Regions from separate parts of the Thalassospira permensis NBRC 106175 genome, predicted to be linked through region 1. Evidence: riboswitches for the same ligand, from Rfam matches in the RefSeq annotation. Region 1 holds a riboswitch; each other region holds the start of a gene.
The links. A riboswitch is a leader RNA that binds a small molecule or an ion and turns the genes downstream of it on or off. The one in region 1 is predicted to bind cobalamin.
Positions count from the first base shown of each region.

Region 1 (6,316 bases):
CCGGGCCCGCCATGATCACAAGAGCTTACAGGTCGTCGGCAACGAATTCCAGAAGATCACCGGGTTGGCAATCAAGTTCCCGACAAATCGCGGCAAGCGTTTCAAACCTGACCCCGCGCACCTTGCCTGATTTCAGAAGCGACAGGTTCTGTTCGGTCACCCCGATCCGGCTGGCAAGGTCCTTGGATTTCATCTTTCGCAGGGCAAGCATCACGTCTAGCCGGACAATGATCGCCATCAGACGAAGCTCCTGTTTTCGTCTTCGATACGGGTGGCTTCACCCAGTACCCATGCAATCACCAGAAGCAGCCCACCCAGAAACAGCGTGCTGGCTTCGGCATTACTCAGCCCGATCGACAGTACCCGTTCGCCTTCTGGCCGAGTTATGGTTGCCAGCACGGATGTCAGAGCGCCTGAAATCGGCTTGATCAGGGTCTGTGCCATAAGGGCCACGGAAAATGCTTTCAGATGGGCAATCGGGGCAAGCTGGAAAACATGGTTTTCGGCAAAAGACAGGAACATCTTGCGCAACCGCCAAAGCCCATAGGCCATAACAAGTGTCGGCAGCATCATCGATGCCATCACGGCATATTTCTGCCATCCGGAAAGGGCGCGCAATTCTTCGAGGCTTATGGTCATCTGGCTGGCGCTGGTATCAATCCAGCCATCCACATGCCATATCAGCGGCACGAGACAGATTTCGAAAACAACGCCGATAAGGCATACCCAGCCAAGTATGCGGCTGACGGTGCGGACATTTTTCAAGGTGTCGGACATGACGGGGCTCCATCCGGAAACAATCAGGGGATATTTTAATGACGAATAAAATTCATTAATTAAAATAAAACATGAATTTTTTATCGAAATGAGTCAACCCGGATTTTTGTCCGTAGTAGTGCTTTGACCGTCAGGTGGTCGATGCCTAGCCAAAATGCAGACAAAAAAATGCAGCCGGGGCGGTTGAAACACCCGGCTGCAGAAGGAATGGCGGGGAGGGGAGGAAAACCCGCCAGGGAAGAGAGGGAGACGAAAAAGTCTGGCTGCTTCCAGCGCGGCGTCGTTAATGCCGTTTGGAAGAGATCATCGCGTCCCACGCACCTTGCAAACGTTGTTTGGCTTCACGAAAACGCTGCAGGGATTCTTGCGGGATATCACCGCTATGATCCTTGATCTCGCTCCAGGCGGCATCCATGTCATCCCACGCCTGAACAACCTCGCTTGGCAATTGTTCAAGCCCGGCTTCGGATTCCTTGCAATGGGCTGTAAGGCCGAATTCCCAATCCTTGAATTCCTGATGGAGCTTGGCGTGCTCCGGAAGGGGACGGGCTGTCATGGGAGCCTCCTTTTGCTTTTCCAGACAATTTCAATCTGGCGCGTAATCATGTCATCGATTTGCAATGAAAAGGCGATTTTGGGGCATTCTCTATAAAGGGCATAAAACCGGCAATTTACCTGCCAGTCATATCGTTCCATGCTTTTTCAAGATTTGCGGTCGCCTTGTGGAACTGCTCTGCGGTGGCGTTGCTTGCGGCATCGCCTTCGGCCTTAAGCTTTTCCCACGCCTCATTCATCTCGTTATAGGTGCCGGTTACCTCTTTGGGCAGATTTCCGACCTGCATGTCGTTTTTCGCGCAGTAACCGGCAACATTCCGTTCCCAGCTGTCGTGGGACTGGCGCAGATTAAAAATGTCGAGTGCTGTTTGCTCTTGCATCGGTGTGTCTCCTTGTTCTGGTGGGCACTTTCGATGATGTGTCATACCTGTAACGTTCCCTGCGTGGCGGAGTTCCATGCACGCAAACATCAAGTCCCCTTGCCAAGCGATGCAGGGCGTGGAAAATAGGGGCATGTCACAAAGCAAAGCAAAATCACGTAAAGTCGAAGTCACACCGGCCCGCCCGGTCGTGGTCAGCGCCAATAATGATGGTGACGGTTGTCAGGAATGCGATACCGCCGCACGTCTTGGCCTTTCCACCGAACAGGGGGAAGCCGTAACGCGTGATGCGTCGCGCGCCACCGGTCATAACCTGTCGCTGCCCGATATCGAGGCGGCGGCAAAAATCTTTGCGCTTTTGGGGGATGCCGGGCGGTTGCAGCTTGTTCTGCGCTGCATGGAAAAACCGCAAACCGTTGGCGAACTGGCCGAGGCATCGGGCATGTCGCAGTCGCTTACCAGCCATCATCTGCGTCAGTTGCGCGATCAGCGCATTCTGGCCTCCGAGCGCAACGGGCGTCATATCTTCTATCAGATTGATGACGAACATATTTCCCGTGTTGTTCGAGATGTCTTTGCCCACGTCACACACGACTAAGCCACCCCCGCACTGATCTTTGCGGGCATTCCAGTCGCAGATCGACAATCGGGCGAATATGTTCGGCAAATGATCACCCGGCCTGCGTGGTTTTCACATTGCACTTGCGCAAAATTACCGTCATAAACGAATGGCTTGGTTTTTCCCGCTCTGCTCGGGGTTGGGAAACGAAGAGGGAATTTGGAAAGCCGTCTGTTTGACGGTCAAAGCCAAAGCCGCCCCCGCGACTGTATGCGACGAGTGCCCGCCATCATACCACTTGCGAAAGCAGGGAAGGTCGGCGACGCATGAAGACCCGCAAGCCAGGAGACCTGCCAGGCATGGACCCGAACCGACTGTCGGGTGTGACAGCAAAGGAGATTTCTATGACCACGCAGACCGCGGCATTTGCCGTTTCGAAAAAATCCGTTCTTCTGCCGATCCTTGCCTGTGCCGTTTTCGGCATGGCGATTGTCTTTGTGACCGGCCACGTTCAGGCGGACCTGCTTCATGACGCGGCACACGATGTGCGCCACGCGACCGGCTTTCCCTGCCACTAAGTCATGTTCACACGCATAGTAACCAGCGCGTTGTTCGCTGGTGCTGCAGCGGGGCTTATTGCGGCCCTGCTACAGCTGTATTTTGTGCAGCCCGTTTTGCTGCATGCGGAGCTGTATGAAACCGGTGCCCTTGTGCATTTCGGCGGTGACGCGGTTAGCGCGCATCAGGATGTCGGCGGGATTGATCCGCTGCGTGACGGGCTAAGCATCCTGTTCACCATGCTGGTCTATACCGGCTATGCACTGATCCTGATCGCGGCCATGGCCTTTGCCGAAAATCGTGGTCATGTGGTGACGGCGCGCAATGGCATCATCTGGGGCATTGCAGGGTTTGTCATCGTGCATTTCGCACCGGGCTTCACCTTGGCGCCAGAGGTGCCCGGTGTTGCTGCGGCCGATGTCTATGAACGGCAAATCTGGTGGTTTGCGACGGTGGCAACCGCGGCACTTGCGGTTTGGCTGATCGCCTTTGGCCGGAACTGGCTGGCGTGGGGGGCGGCGGTTGTTCTGCTTCTGGCGCCCCATGTTATCGGTGCGCCGGAACCCGATCAGTTCAGCGGTCCCGTGCCGACCGAACTCGGCGCGCTGTTTGCTGCGCGTGCCTTTGGTATCGGGGCGGTGGCCTGGGTGTTGACCGGGCTGTTTGCCGGGCATTTCTGGCGGCGTGAAGCCGACCGGGAAGCGTAAAACGCAATCACATTGATCAGGCGCGGTATATTCCGCGCCTGTTTTCTTTCATTGATTTGTCTGGATAAACGAAATGCCACGTTCACTTGCTCTTTTCGGGATCGGGCTTGTTTTTGGCGGCGGGATTGGCTTTCTGGTGGCGGCGGGCAATGGCATCACCCTTGATGGTCATGACCATTCCGATCCGCGCGCGCATGGGGAAAGTGCCCATGGTGATACGCATGACACGATGAATGTCAACGGTGCCCATGCCAGCCATGATGCCGTCATTTCACTGCCCGATGCCGTTGATGCGCCAAGGCTTGATGTTGCCATTGCGCCCGATCCGGTCAGTGGCTGGAACCTGCATCTCTTGGTGCAGAATTTCCGTTTTGCCCCCGAACATGCCAGCAGTCCCCATATCCCGGGCGAGGGACATGCTCATGTCTATGTTAACGGCACCAAGATCGCCCGCCTGTATGGCCCGTGGCTTCATATCGCAGACCTTCCAGCGGGCGATAATGAGGTTATCGTGACCCTTACGGCCAATGACCATAGCCAGCTTGCCGTTGGCGATAAGCCACTGCGTCAGGTCATGACTGTTTCGGTTGCGCCATAATCACAGGGCCGGGATACGGGCCTTAAGGCAAAATCGAAGACGTCCGCAGCCGCGTGCGTCTTCGATCCATCCATCCGGGGCGTTCAGATATTCCCGGCAGGTGGCAATGATATCGTCAATATCACGATGTGCCGATAATCCGGCAAAAAGATAACTTGCCCGCCCGGTTCCCTGAAGTGCAACCGATGTCGGGTCGCTGCATGATCCCATGCAGTCAACCTGCGTGATTTCAAACGTTTCGGGCAATTCCGCCTGATCAAGTGCCGTGCCTAACTGCCGCACAAAACCATCCGCATCGACAAAATCCATCTTTGGGTCCGGATCAGCATCAGGTGCTGGTTGGCAGGTTTTGCAAATGACAATACGGGGCATGCGGCGGTTGGCCTTGGTTCTTAAATCGGGTGGTCACTATGGCCGCAGTGCTGGCGTAATTCATCAACTTTTTCGGGGCGTCGGGCATTGTGTGTGATAACATTCAAATCATGGTTTGAATGTTCTTGACTCACTAATATATGAATTGTTATTTGAATGTGATGCATGAATATAAATTTGAATGTTGGCGAGGTCCAGAATGTTCGTCATCGTAAAATGGGATCAGTTCCCGGCCATTGGAAATTGTGAAAGCTGCAAGTCATCGCTGATTGCGTCGCTCAACATTGCTGTGCCTGGACAAAGCTTTGTTGCTGCCGCCGATGGCCTGCACGCGCAGTCCGAACTGAGTGGCGAGGACCAGGGCGCGGTTGATGATGTGCTGGCCCGTCATCGTGACGGCATTTCGCATCGTCATTGGGCCGTGTCGGGCATGGATTGCGGGTCCTGTGTGGCGAAAATTGAAACCGCGCTTTCCAAACGTGATGGCGTGCAATGTGTTGATGTATCAATGATGCGTGAAACGGTCACGCTGGGCCTTCGCAATGATAGTGCCGAAACGCGTTCCGATATCAGCACCATGCTGACCAAATTGGGTTATCCGGCAAAGGAAAAGGTAATTCCGGGGGCGGGGAAATCATCCGAAGCCGCTTGCTGCGCTGGCGGTTCCTGTGGTTCTGCCAATCCGGCTGCGACGGATAATGCCGCGTCGCAAGATACCGATGCCAATGACAAATCCCTGCTGCGCAAACTGGCCCCCTGGCCGGAAGCCGGGGACGAAATTGCATGGGCAGCGATCTGGCTGGTTCTGGGCGGGTTGGTCGGCTGGCTGGTTCCGGCCACCGATGCCTATGCCATGTCGGTTGCATCGATCATTGCGGCATTGCCGGTGATGAAATCGGCATTCCGTCTGGCAGTAAGCGGGGCGTTCTTTTCCATCGAACTGTTGATGAGTGTCGCGGTGCTTGGCGCGGTCGCGATTGGCGAAAGTCTTGAAGCCGGGATGGTTGTGCTGCTGTTTGCGATTGGCGAAAGCCTCGAGGGTGTCGCCGCAGGCCGTGCGCGCAGCGGTGTCAAATCGCTGATGAAACTGGCCCCGGAGACTGCGCGGCGGGTTTCACCATCTGGTGGTGGCTTTGATACGGTTGCACCCTCGGTGCTTGCGCTTGACGACATCGTTGAAGTCCGCCCCGGCGAACGCATCCCGGCGGATGGTATCCTGACTGTCGGCTCGGCTGAAATCGATAACAGCCACCTGACCGGGGAATCCGTTCCGGTTGCCTCTGAACCGGGGGGCGAGGTTTTTGCCGGTGCCATCGTCACAGATCGCCCGGTACGCCTGCGCGTGACCCGCGCTGCCGGGCAAACCATGCTGGATCGCGTGATCGATCTGGTCGAACAAAGCGAAAAGCACAAGGCACCGGTCGAGCGTTTCGTTGCCAAATTCGCCCGTATCTATACGCCAATCATCATGGCGCTTGCGGCCCTTACGGTCGTTGTTCCACCGGTTCTGTTCGGGCAAGGCTGGGAAGAATGGATCTATCGCGGGCTGGCCCTGCTTCTGATCGGCTGCCCCTGTGCCTTGGTGATCTCCACACCGGCGGCGGTGACATCGGCCCTTGCCCGTGCATCCAGGATCGGCCTGCTGGTTAAAGGCGGTGCAGCACTTGAGGCCATCGGGGCCGTACGCACCATGGCGTTTGATAAAACTGGCACGCTGACCGAAGGCAAGCCGAAGCTGACGGCAATGATGTCGGTGGGTGATATGGACGAGGACCGGTTGCTTGCCATTGCCGCCGCCCTTGAAACCGTG
Region 1 covers NZ_AUNC01000067.1:68,945-75,260, forward strand. The annotation lists gene SMB34_RS18880 (helix-turn-helix domain-containing protein) at 26-238, opposite strand; gene SMB34_RS18885 (DUF2975 domain-containing protein) at 238-777, opposite strand; gene SMB34_RS18890 (hypothetical protein) at 1,061-1,333, opposite strand; gene SMB34_RS18895 (hypothetical protein) at 1,449-1,712, opposite strand; gene SMB34_RS18900 (ArsR/SmtB family transcription factor) at 1,846-2,310, shown strand; cobalamin riboswitch at 2,431-2,643, shown strand; gene SMB34_RS18905 (CbtB domain-containing protein) at 2,676-2,849, shown strand; gene SMB34_RS18910 (CbtA family protein) at 2,853-3,536, shown strand; gene SMB34_RS18915 (hypothetical protein) at 3,610-4,134, shown strand; gene SMB34_RS18920 (DUF1636 family protein) at 4,135-4,506, opposite strand; gene SMB34_RS18925 (heavy metal translocating P-type ATPase) at 4,706-6,316, shown strand, end outside.

Region 2 (6,316 bases), on a different contig from region 1:
GGGCGATCATCGGTAGCACGGTATTTGTTCACGCCCACCAGTGTCTGACGGCCGCTATCGATGCGGGCCTGTGTGCGCGCAGCCGCTTCTTCGATGCGCATTTTCGGGATGCCGGCCTCAATCGCCTTGGCCATGCCGCCCTGTTCTTCGACCTCAAGGATATGGGCCCATGCCTTTTCCGCCAGATCACGGGTCAGCCGTTCGACATAATAGGACCCGCCCCACGGATCGATAACCTTGGTCGTACCGCTTTCCTGTTGCAGGAAAAGCTGCGTATTGCGGGCAATGCGCGCCGAAAAATCGGTCGGCAGGGCCAATGCCTCGTCAAGGGCGTTGGTATGAAGCGACTGGGTGTGGCCTTGGGTTGATGCCATCGCCTCAACGCATGTTCTGATGACGTTGTTAAACACATCCTGGGCTGTCAGTGACCAGCCCGATGTCTGGCTGTGCGTGCGCAATGAAAGCGATTTGGGGCTCTGCGGATCGAACTGTTTGATCAGCTTGGCCCAGATCATGCGGGCGGCGCGCATTTTGGCGATTTCCATAAAGAAATTCATGCCAATCGCCCAGAAGAACGACAGACGCGGCGCGAATTTATCAATCGGAAGACCAGCAGCCTGACCGGCACGGGCATATTCGATGCCATCGGCCAGGGTATAGGCCAGTTCAAGGTCCGCCGTAGCCCCGGCTTCCTGCATGTGATAGCCGGAAATCGAGATCGAATTGAATTTCGGCATGTTTTGCGAGGTAAAGGCAAAGATGTCCGAAATGATCCGCATCGAGGGTTTCGGCGGATAGATATAGGTATTGCGGACCATGAATTCCTTCAGAATGTCGTTCTGAATGGTGCCTGAAAGCTGTTCATGCTTAACACCCTGTTCTTCGGCAGCCGCGATATAAAGCGCCATCACCGGCAGGACCGCACCATTCATGGTCATGGAGACCGACATCTGATCGAGCGGAATACCATCAAAAAGGGTCCGCATGTCATAGATGCTGTCAATGGCCACACCGGCCATGCCGACATCGCCGGTGACACGCGGATGGTCGCTGTCATAGCCGCGATGGGTGGCAAGGTCGAAGGCAATCGACAGGCCCTTTTGCCCGGCGGCAAGGTTGCGGCGATAAAACGCGTTGGATTCTTCGGCGGTTGAAAAACCGGCATATTGCCGGATCGTCCAGGGTTGCTGGACATACATGGTCGGATAGGGGCCGCGCAGGAAGGGCGGCATGCCCGGCATGGTGTTGAGGTGATCAAGCCCCGCCAGATCATCCGCGCCAAAGACGGCCTTGACATCAATGCCTTCAGGCGTGGTCCAGGGCGCTGTATTGACCGGGCTGGTCGGGCCGGAAGTAGCACGATCAAACAGCGGCAGATTGGAAAAGTCCGGAATCCGGGTCATGGTTATTTTACCCCCAGATGTGAAAGGGCCGTCTCGCAGATCGCAAGAACATCCGCCCCGATAAATATGAAATCATCAATACCCGCCGCCTCGTAATCGGCCCTCGCATCGCCGGGATGCCCGGCAAGGTAAATGCGGGTGGCCCCGGCCTGTTTGAGGGTTTGGGCAATATCGGCGGCCATGTCGGCATATTGCGGGTCCGATCCGCAAATGACTGCGATTTTGGCACCACTTTCACCAAATGCCTTGGCGGCTTCGCTGGCATCGGCAAAGCCGTTATTGAGGATCGCCTCAATCCCGCCAGCTTCGAAGAAGTTTCGGGCAAACATGGCGCGCGCGGTATGTTTGGCAACCGGGCCCAGATTGGCCAGAAAGATTTGCGGAAGTTTGCCGGTTGATGCCTTGTGGGCATCGGCACGATCGCGCAGGGTTTCGAAACTTTCCGAAAGACGATGGGTTGGCAGCGGATCGATGGTTGTGCCCGCGGCCTTGCCATAAAGGGCTTCATACATCTGTGCGATGGTTGCACCGGATTTGGCCGCCGTGATCAGATTCTCAAGGCTGATGCCGATTGCATCCTTAAACCCGGTCTGGCGGGCTTTGGCTTCCTTGCGAATTGTCGTCAGGTCTGGCGCATCGCAGGTGACTTTGGCCTCTGTGATGTTGGGGAATTCCGACACGCCGGTCAGCGGATCGCGCCGGGTGGCAACGCGGCTTTCGCGGGTCTGCCAGATTTCGGAAATCTCTTTTTGCAGGGACCCGTCGGCAAGGGCCTTGATAATGCTGCCCTTGGCTTCAAGTGACTGGAACCGGCCCCAGGCATTGGATGCCAGTTCGCGGGTCAGGTTTTCGATGAACCATGAACCGCCCGCCGGGTCGATCACACGGTGAACGTTGCTTTCTTCCTGCAGGATCAGTTGGGTATTGCGCGCAATGCGGCGCGCAAAGCCATCGGGCAGGCCGATCAGATGATCATAGGGCAGGCAGATAACGCTATCAGCCCCGCCCAGACCGGCGCTCAAGCTGGTGACGGTGGTGCGCAGCATATTGACCCACGGATCAACCTTCGACAGCGCCATTTCGGCCGATACGGCATTGATCGTGATGGTGGCGTCATCCACACCCGATGCCGAAAGAACACGGCTCCACATCAGGCGAAGCGCACGAAGTTTGGCAATCCCGGCAAAGAAATCGGTGCCGACCGCAACATTGAACGCAATCGCACCCGCCGCCTGATCAATCACCATGCCGGTATCGGTCAGGGCGCGCAGATAGGTGACACCACCTGCCAGCAGGTAGGCAAGTTCCTGCCCATCGGTCGCACCGGCATTACAGAACGGCGCGCCATTGACCGTGATGGCGGTGGCATGCGGGAAACGGTCGATCAGATCGGCGGCAATATCGGCGGCCTGTTTGATCGCATCATCGGCGGAAACCGGAAGGCTGCCTGTTGCGGCCAATGTGCCAATCGGATCGATGTTAAAGGCCGGTGCGGCGTCGCTTGCAAAATCGTCATCCGCGTCGGCGCTGTTTTCCGCATCCTTTTCAAGGCGTGCGGCCAGAATGGCGGCGGCCGGGATGGCGGCGGCACCGGCATCGATCGCGACGGTGGCAAGGTTGGTATAGACATCGTCAAGTGTGGCTTCGAGATCGGCAAGGCAGTGAATGGCAATGCCGTCAATGCCAGCATCGCCCGATGTGACATCCGCGCCCGTGCGTGCGGCGGCATCCAGACGTAGCAGGACCGACGTTGCGCCGTTTTCCAGATCATCGAGAATCGCGGCATTGACCGATTTGGGATCGGGATGGGCATGAAGCTGGCGGATGTCCCAGCCGCTGGCGGCGTCCTTGGCATCGACGGCGGCACACAGGACCTGATGGATCAGGCGGGTTGCGTCGTCCTGATCGTCGTTGGTGTAAAGCGGCTGCATCGCGAAACCGTCAAGCATCCTTGTGACCAGTTTCCTGTCAAAGGATGCACCTTTAAGCCCGGCTTCCGCCAGTTGACGCCAGCTCGCATAATCTGCGGCTGGAAACTCTGAGGCCAGCTTTAACGGGTCTGTCATGCTCTCTCCCGGTCGCGGTCGGATCTTTTCGGATCTGGGCCGATTCTATTTTACAACGGATTCCCTCCGCCCGGTACACCCCGCCCGGTCCGGCAGAAACAGAGCCATCTTTCGGTATCTGGCTTGTGCACCGCCAAAACGGCGCATTTACAGTTGCGAGGGCAGCTTCGGCCTTGATCGCGGGTTTGCGCCGGATCGTACCGAATTCCCGAAAGAATGTTTCCATATCGCATCTGCGACATGGCGGTGTTTATAGCACCCGCCCATAATTACGTAAATAGGCATGGAAATACCTATTTAGGTCAATATTCCGACCATCCATCAGCGTTCCGTAACGTTATCGTCCTGAAAAATGGTTGTTTTCTGCCAAAGGCGGGATCAGTGGACGGATAATTATGGCGTGCCGCTGCCATTATACTTTGGCCGGATTGTGATGGTTTCTGGGAAAAAATGCGGGGTTTAACCAATTTGACATTTTCATCTGCCAGATTGGGGCTGTCCCAAATCTCGGAGTATTGCCATCCATGAATGCGCTCAGCGCCGTGCCGCCCCGACCGATACATGACGGTCTGGTTGCGTTTGCCGACGACAGCCCCAGCGCCAAAGCGGCCCTTGAAACCGTTTTGCGCCGTGCCGGGTATGACGTGGCAGGGTTTGACTGTGCCGACGATCTGATCGACCAGCTGGACGGTCTTTATCCGCGCGCGATTATTCTGGATCTTGAAATGCCCGGTATGAGCGGGTTTGAAGCCTTTTGCGAGATTCGCCGCCGCTTCCCGAACGCGGTCGAGGTGCCGGTTCTGTTCTTCTCGGCCCATTATGATGCCGATACGCGGGCCCAGGCCGATGCCCTTGGCGCGGCTGACTTTATCAGCAAAGATGCAAGCCCGATGGTGGTGATCGAGCAGCTTAACCGGGCGCTCGATAAATCCATGAGCCATTGCTGAGTTATTTTTGGCAATCGCCTGCATTTTTCATTTTTAGTGAATAATCAAAAAATCGGGTCTTTTGGCAAAAAAAATGCCGTTCGACCCGATTTTTCATATTGCTCATATCATAATAGCAAACGCCTTCTCAGGCGTGGCGAAGCTGTGCCGGGTCACCCGATGGCATGGCAATCGTGTGATCCTCGTCCCCGTGGACATGATAAAGTCGATCACAGGCAAGTGTGGTCGACGGATCGATGGTTGGACGCTGGGCGAGGCGGTCATAGATGGCCGCAAAATCGGTATCCATTGCATCGAAAAGCTGCTGATAGTCGGTCAGCACGAAATAGGTTTTCTGGAAATCGTCAATGGCATAGTCGGTTGCCATAACCCGTTCGAGGTCAAATGCCACCCGGTTGGGGGTTGGATCGGTGACGGAATAGATGGTTTCCGTTTGCGATGACAGCATGCCCGCCCCATAGGCGCGCAATCCGTGTTCGGTCATGATCAGGCCGAACTCTACCATGTACCAGTACATGCGGGCGAGTTTCTTGAGCCCGCCTTTGGCAATGGCTTCGGGGCCCTTGGCACCATAAGCCGCCAGATAATCGGCAAAGACCGGGTCATAAAGCATCGGCACATGACCAAAGAAGTCATGGAAGATGTCGGGTTCGACGAGATAGTCGATCTCCTCCGGCTTGCGCAGCCAGACGGTCACCGGGAAACGCCGGTTGGCGAGATGATCGAAAAACACATCATCGGGCACCAGCCCCGGCACCGCGACAAGGTGCCAGCCAGTGGCAGCATGGAGCTTCTCACTGACCCGACCGAAATGCGGAATGCCGTCGGCGGCATCAAGTTTTTCAAGATTGCGGATATAATCGGGGGCGGCATAGCCCGGCAGGATCGCCTTCTGACGGGCATAAAGTTTGCGCCAAAGGTCATGTTCGGCCTCAGAATAGGATGCCCAGTCCTGGGCCACGGTGTAGTCATCATTGATGTGGCTGTAATCGCCGCGCAGATTTTTGTTCTGGTCCATAGCGGTCCTCGTTTGCTCCCTGATGAGACTTTCTGCATGGACTATTTTACATCAATTCAAATGTCATTTTCGCGCGATATAGGGATCAAAATGCGTTATGGTTGATCAAATATGACCGTATAAACCATTTTGAGGGCGAAAAATGACCGATGTGCTGTTAAGCCCGACCGACATCAAAATCCTGCAAATCCTTCAGCGCGACGCATCGATCAGCAATGTGCAGCTGGCCGAAAAGGTCGGTATGTCGCCTTCGCCGTGCCTGCGCCGGGTCAAGCAGCTTGAGGCATCGGGCATCATTCGCCAGACGGTGGCGTTGCTGGACCGCAGGAAGGCCGGGCTTGGCGTGCTGGCAACCATTCAGGTCCGCCTGCAACGCCACACCGAAGAAGGGGCGGAGGATTTTGCCAAGGCGATGAACGACCTGCCGCAGATCATGTCCTGTTGGGCGATGACCGGGCGGCAGGATTTCCTTCTGGTGGCGCTGGCGCGCGATATTGAAAGCTTTGGGGATTTCGTGACGCACAAGCTGCTCTCGATGCCCAATGTGCGTGATGTGCAGTCAAGCCTTGTGCTTAAGGAATACAAGAACCAGACGGCGATTCCGATATTGGCGACGGTTTGAGGGTTGCAGGCACGATATGGCTGCCAACTTCGCCCGCACCAATGATGCCGATGATCGTCACGGGAGATTTAACTTTGGATTTGTCATGGAAAGCGATGCGGGCAGGCAAAGGGGGAATTTTCCCGCCCGCATCAGGGCGATCATCAGGTGCCGATGCCACCCGCGACATTGACGGTTTCACCAGTGATGTAACCGGCATGCGGTCCGGCAAAGAAGGCGATGGTTTCGGCGACTTCGTCAAGCGTCGCGATCCGGCGGAT
Region 2 covers NZ_AUNC01000001.1:53,254-59,569, forward strand. The annotation lists gene scpA (methylmalonyl-CoA mutase) at 1-1,403, opposite strand, end outside; gene SMB34_RS00160 (methylmalonyl-CoA mutase family protein) at 1,406-3,469, opposite strand; cobalamin riboswitch at 3,561-3,727, opposite strand; gene SMB34_RS00165 (response regulator) at 3,994-4,416, shown strand; gene phhA (phenylalanine 4-monooxygenase) at 4,544-5,434, opposite strand; gene SMB34_RS00175 (Lrp/AsnC family transcriptional regulator) at 5,577-6,056, shown strand; gene SMB34_RS00180 (SDR family NAD(P)-dependent oxidoreductase) at 6,200-6,316, opposite strand, start outside.
Region 2: another riboswitch for cobalamin. It lies ahead of SMB34_RS00160 (methylmalonyl-CoA mutase family protein); the one in region 1 lies ahead of SMB34_RS18905 (CbtB domain-containing protein).

Region 3 (6,316 bases), on a different contig from region 1:
CCAATCGCACGGAAATAGGACGCGCCAAGAAACGCTGCCCAGTCCTGGGTTTTCCAGTCATCACGTTCGACATTTTCATGCAGACGGAACCCGGCAAAGCCGCTGTTTTCCGAAAGCTTGCGCGCGATGCTGTCTTCGGGCATGTCGAAATAGTCCGGCGTATAAACCACTTCGCGCGATTTGCCGCCATCCACCAGATACATATGCACCGGTTTGGCAAAATACATGCCCAGATGGAAGAAGGTCAGCGGATAGGTGCCCGAACCATCGGCGTATGGCGAAAATTCGCGCTTGTAATGCAGCTTGCCATGAATGTCGTAATCGATCTTGCCGACAATTTCGGGATCGGGGGCGATAGGCGGCTCGTAAGGCGATTTTGCCATGGCTTCGGCGCGTTTGATCAGGGCGTCAAAGCTGAAGCTTTGCGGTTCGCCAAGATCAAGTTTTTCGTTCGCGGCCGAGGCACCATTGACCATCGACATGCCCGGCAGGATCAGCCCGGCAGCGGCCATGGATTTCAGAAATCGTCTGCGTTCCACAGAAGTCGTCATCAATCAGGTCCCGTTAATTTAAGATGTCCGGAACTATACCGGACAGTGTGGACGTAATCGGGATAAAACATGGCGAATTCAAGATCGTAATATCTGCATTTTTCGCATGGCGGTATGCCAGATGTCTGCCTAAATAAACTTGCAATCATTGAAATGGCGAGGTCGCCATCGCAGAAAGGCATGTTCATGCAGCAAACCGTTATGGGAAAGCCCGGGCAGACAGCCATTTTCCATCAGGCGGAACAGAACGGTCTGCGACTGGCGATCAAGGGGCGTCTGGTCGCGCTGATCCTGATGGGGGTCTGGCTTGTGGCGTCGCGGTCGGGTGACCCGTTACGTGCCATTGAATATCTGATTGCGCTTGGTGTCTTTGCCGGGTTTGGCATCATCCATTACCGGATTATCGGATCATCCTATGACCGGAACTGGATCAAGTATCTGTTCATTGCACTTGATATCGGGTTCCTGTCGCTTCTGATTGCGACCCAACCGGTATTTGACAATGTCGATCTGCCCCAGGCGGTGATTTTCCGCACGCCGATCTTCCCATTCTATTTTATCGTTGTTGGTGTTGCGGCGTTCAGTTTTTCGCCCGGCCTTGTTTTATGGGCCGGTATGTGCGGGGCGGCCGGGTGGCTTGGTGCGTTTCTTTATGCCATCCGCGATATGGATAAGACCTATGACTGGCAGGATATCGGCACATCTCCCGATACCCAGACTTTTGTGACCTATTTCTTCAGCCCCGATTTTATCGGTGCCTGGAGCCGCGCACAGGAAGCCCTCTCGCTGGTTGTTGTTGCCATTCTGATTGGTCTGGTCATGTGGCGTGCGCGCCATACGGTGCGCCGCCAGATCGAGGCAGAACAGGAACGTAGCGCCATTTCCGATATTTTCGGACAATATGTGCCGCCCGCCATTGCCGAAGTGCTGATTTCCAAACGCGGATCGCTGGCCCCGGTCGAGCGTGAGGCAACCATCCTGTTTGCCGATCTGGCCGATTTCACCAAGCTGACCGAAACCATCGGTCCAAAAGGTATTGTCGAGGTTCTCAATACCTATTTCGATGCAGTGTCACAGATCATTACCCGTCATCATGGTGTGATTACCCAGTTTCAGGGCGATGCGGTACTGGCGACTTTCAATGTTCCGGTCGAGGATGCCGACCATGCCAGATGTGCCGTGCGGGCCGCACGCGAGATTTCCGATCTTGTGCAAAGTCGGGATTTCGCCGGGATCCATGTTCGTACGCGTATCGGGATATGCACCGGGACGGTGATTGCCGGCAGTGTCGGCGGGGGTGGGCGTCAGAACTATACCGTGCATGGCGATACGGTAAATATGGCGGCCCGATTGGAAGTGATGAACAAGGAACTGGGAACCGACGTTCTGATTTCTGCAACGACGGCACAGTATCTGACCGCAGAAGATTTTCGCAAGATCGGGCAGATGGATGTTCGCGGACTTTCCGAACCGATTGATCTGTTTACCTTTGCCACGGCTGATGAACGGAATGTCGTGACTGGCAATGTGCCCGTGACAGCGACCTGATTATTGGCAAAGTTTTCGCGCATGAAAATGAAAAAAGGAACGGCATCCATTCGATACCGTTCCTTGCGGGTTCTGCGCCGGGGTTAACCGGTGCAGCGGGGTTTTAAAGCCTGAATGCTATTGTATGGGCTGGCGATACATCACCATTCCTGCGTGATACAGAACACCGTCTTCGAAATATCCGTCGGCGGTAAAGCCGGTATCATCCCAGTAATCGATATGATTGCCGGAAATTTCATAACGTCCCTGATAGGCAGACGGGCGATTGCCGCGCGCCTCGTCATAACGTCCGTTGGCCAGCAATTCCTGACGGATATTGCCATCAGCCGTGACCCACATGCCAACATAGGGATGCGGGTCGTTCGATGTGGTTCCGGACATGACGGTTTCCTCCTGTGCGGTGGCGGTGCTGGAAAACAGCATCAGAAGACTGGCGATAGAAGACGCAAACATATGACGTGCCATGCGGGCCTCCTTGGGCGTTACGGGTCAATATGCCGATGCGGTCGGGCGCACGATGATCTCGTTGACATCGACGCTTTCGGGCTGGGCGATTGCGTAAAGCACCGACCATGCAATGGAAATCGGGCTGAGTGCGGTTTTGCGCAGTTCACCAAGAAACCCTTTGGCATTGTCATCGGTAATGTCGTTGCCAAGTTCTGTTTCGGTAACGCCCGGCGAAATGGTGGTGACGCGGATATCGCGGCTTTCCTGACGCAGGCCATCGGAAATCGCCCAGACGGCATATTTCGTGGCGCAGTAAACGGCGGCAGTCGGCGATACCAGATGTGCGCCAATGGATGCGGTATTGATGATGTGGCCGCTACCCTGTTCCTTGAACAATGGCAGACCGGCGGCAATGCCATTCAGGACGCCGCGAATATTGACGTCGATCATCTTGTTCCACTCGTCAATTTTCAGTTCGGCAAGCGGCGACAGGGGCATGACACCGGCATTGTTGAAGATCACATCAACGCGGCCATAGGTGTTTTTGGCGAAATAGATCAGTGCTTCGACGTCGTCGGCATCGGTGACATCAACCGCGCGACATGTGGCGGTGCCGCCTTCGGCCTCGATTTCGGCGACGATGGAATGAAGCTTTGCCGTGCGTCGGGCCGCAAGAACGACCTTTGCACCGTTTTCGGCCAGAAGTTTTGCCGTGGCCTCGCCAATTCCGCTGCTGGCACCGGTAATGACGACAACCTTGTTTTCAACATTGTTGGACATAAGCGACATGACATCCTCCTTGTCTGGATCATGGCGCTTACTGTGATTGCAAATGGTGGCCTGATGAATACACAGAACTCTTGATCAATTGCCTGATTCTCCAGGCAGGGTGAAAACCGCTTTTCAGGATGGTTCTGGTTGCTATAGTTCATATTAGAGAAACAAAGGAGTTTGGTGATGCCTGTGTTTGAAGAGATGTCTGAACTGATTGACAGATACTGCGAAGGCGAAGGTGTTGCCGAGACGCCGGTAAAGGCGGTGCATCTGTATCGTGCGACCGGGCCGTCGATGAAAGTTCCGACAATCTACAAGCCATGCCTTTGCATTATCGCGTCAGGTGCCAAAGAGGTCACTCTGGGCGAGGCGGTTTTCAGTTATGCGCCCGGAAAGTATCTGGTGGCGTCGGTCGACCTGCCGATTGTCGGCTGTGTGACAAATGCCAGTGCAGCACTTCCGTATCGCAGTTTGTCGATTGAACTGGATGGTCAGATGTTGGGCGATCTTGTCACCCAGATTGATCTTCAGGTCGGCTCGGCATCCGAAAGCGATTGCGGTCTTCATGTCGATAACGCCAGCGATACCTTGCTGGATGCCGTGATGCGCCTGTTGCGCCTGTGCGATGAGAAAGACGATATTTCCGTGATGGCGCCGATGCTTCTGCGCGAGGTGCATTATCGCCTTCTGCGCGGCCTTCAGGGGGGCCGTATTGCGCAAATCGGCATGGGCGGCAGCAACATGCAACGCATTTCCAAGATCATCCGCCTTATGAAGGACGATTTTGCCGCACCGCTTCGGGTCGATGATCTGGCGGCACAGGCGAATATGAGTCCGTCTTCCTTCCATCATCATTTCAAGCAGGTAACCTCCATGAGCCCGCTTCAGTATCAGAAACGCCTTCGCCTGACGATGGCGCGCCAGATGATGCTGACCGAAATGAAGGATGCGGCAACCGCGGCCTATGAAGTCGGATATGAAAGCGCATCACAGTTCAGCCGTGAATATGCCCGCATGTTTGGCGCGCCACCGATGCGCGATGTCTCGGCGATCCTTGGGCGGCTGGGCGGCGATGGCACGGCGGCGGCGAACGCCTATTGAAAATTGTAATCATTGCGATTTATTCGCAATTGGCTTGACCGGCCTTCGTGACTATGTGACACCGATAGATGTCAGTATCCGATAAGGATAAAGGGAATTCGAAGCCGTCCGTGAAGACGGTTAACCGAAGCTGCCCCCGCAACTGTAGGCGGTGAGTGTTTCCTTCTGAAAGCCACTGGGATATTTCCCGGGAAGGCAGGAAAACACAACGACCCGCGAGCCAGGAGACCTGCTGACATGAATACGACGGACCGGGCGGGGTGCCCCGGAGGATGTCGGTATATGTCACCGTTCCGGGCGGGCTGAAAGCCATTGGACCGCCCTTGGATCCCGGCATTTCCCGCCATTTTTCAGCACTTTAGCCAGTCCCTTGACCATAGCAACTTTGATGTTATGTTATAACATAACGTTTATTGGTTTGGTATGTCCGGTCGGGAAATGAAATTCCCGATCAGCATATCCATGAAAGGACGCAAAGTGATTGAACTGAACAAAAAGGTTTTTGCAGTCGGGGTGTTTGCTGCAGGACTGGCTTCTTTCGCACAATACGCATCTGCCACGGAATATCCGCTTACATTGGAAAATTGTGGTCGAACCCTGACCTTTGATCAGGCTCCGAACCGTGTCGTATCGCTTGGCCAAAGCAGCACGGAACTGCTTTATCTTCTGGGACTGGCGGACAGGGTGGTCGGAACGGCCGTATGGCTTGGTCCGGTGCAGGAACAGTTTCGCGACGTCAACGCCACCATTCCGCGTCTGGCAGACAACGATCCCAGCTTTGAAAGTGTGGTCGGCCAGAAACCCGATTTGGTCACAACCCAGTTCCAATGGCATATCGGCCCGAATGGCAAGGTCGGAACGATTGACCAGTTTGCTGAACTTTCAATCCCGGTCTATACCGCACCAGCCGATTGCGTCGGTAAGGACAACACCACGGGCGGTGACGGAACGCGGATTGATGCCTTTTCGATGGATCAGATCTATCAGGGGATAGCCGACCTTTCGAAAATCTTCGATGTCGAGGAACGCGGCGCAGATCTGATTGCCGATTTCAAAGCCCGCGAACAGGCTGCGCGCGAAAAAGTGGCCGCCGTGAATGGCAAGGGAATTTCGGCACTGTTCTGGTTCTCCAGTGCTGAAATCGATGTTGATCCGTTTGTTGCCGGGCAGAAAGGCGCACCGGCCTATGTCATGTCGATCCTTGGTGTGGAGAATGTCATCGACAGTAACGATGAATGGCCCACAGTCGGGTGGGAAACCATCGCACGAACCAATCCCGATATCATTGTGATTGGCAAAATGGATCGTCGTCGTTTTCCGGCCGATGACTGGGAACTGAAAATGCAGTTCCTGAAATCCGATCCGGTAACCCGTCAGATGAATGCGGTCAAAAGCGGAAATATCGTCGTCATGGATGCCCAGTCGATGAACCCGACCATGCGGACAATCGACGGCATTGAAACCCTGGCCAAGGCAATCGAGGCGTTCGAGGCAACCCAGTGATCGGGCCAATGATCGGGAATATCATTTCCAGCCCCGTTTTCATGAAACGCATCAGCGTGGCATTTGCCGCGCTGATGTTGCTGGCAGCGGTTCTGGCGGTTGCCGCATCGGTGGGCGAAACAGCGATCCCGGTGGGCACGGTGATCAATACGATTGCCAATCATTTGTGGGATGCCGGGTATCCGGTGGATGCGATTGATGCCGGTATTATCTGGAACTACCGACTTAGCCGCGCGATTGTTGCTGCAAGTTGCGGGGCGGCACTTGCTGTTTCCGGTGCGGTCTTGCAGGCGCTTTTGCGTAACAGTCTTGCCGATCCTTACTTGCTGGGCATTTCAGCCGGTGCCTCGACCGGTGCGGTCAGCATCGTGATCCTAGGTCTTGGGGCCGGG
Region 3 covers NZ_AUNC01000030.1:12,810-19,125, reverse strand. The annotation lists gene SMB34_RS14485 (OpgD/OpgG family glucan biosynthesis protein) at 1-551, opposite strand, end outside; gene SMB34_RS20715 (adenylate/guanylate cyclase domain-containing protein) at 738-2,099, shown strand; gene SMB34_RS21475 (Atu4866 domain-containing protein) at 2,217-2,564, opposite strand; gene SMB34_RS14470 (SDR family oxidoreductase) at 2,589-3,335, opposite strand; gene SMB34_RS14465 (AraC family transcriptional regulator) at 3,504-4,421, shown strand; cobalamin riboswitch at 4,477-4,672, shown strand; gene SMB34_RS14460 (ABC transporter substrate-binding protein) at 4,884-5,924, shown strand; gene SMB34_RS14455 (FecCD family ABC transporter permease) at 5,966-6,316, shown strand, end outside.
Region 3: another riboswitch for cobalamin. It lies ahead of SMB34_RS14460 (ABC transporter substrate-binding protein); the one in region 1 lies ahead of SMB34_RS18905 (CbtB domain-containing protein).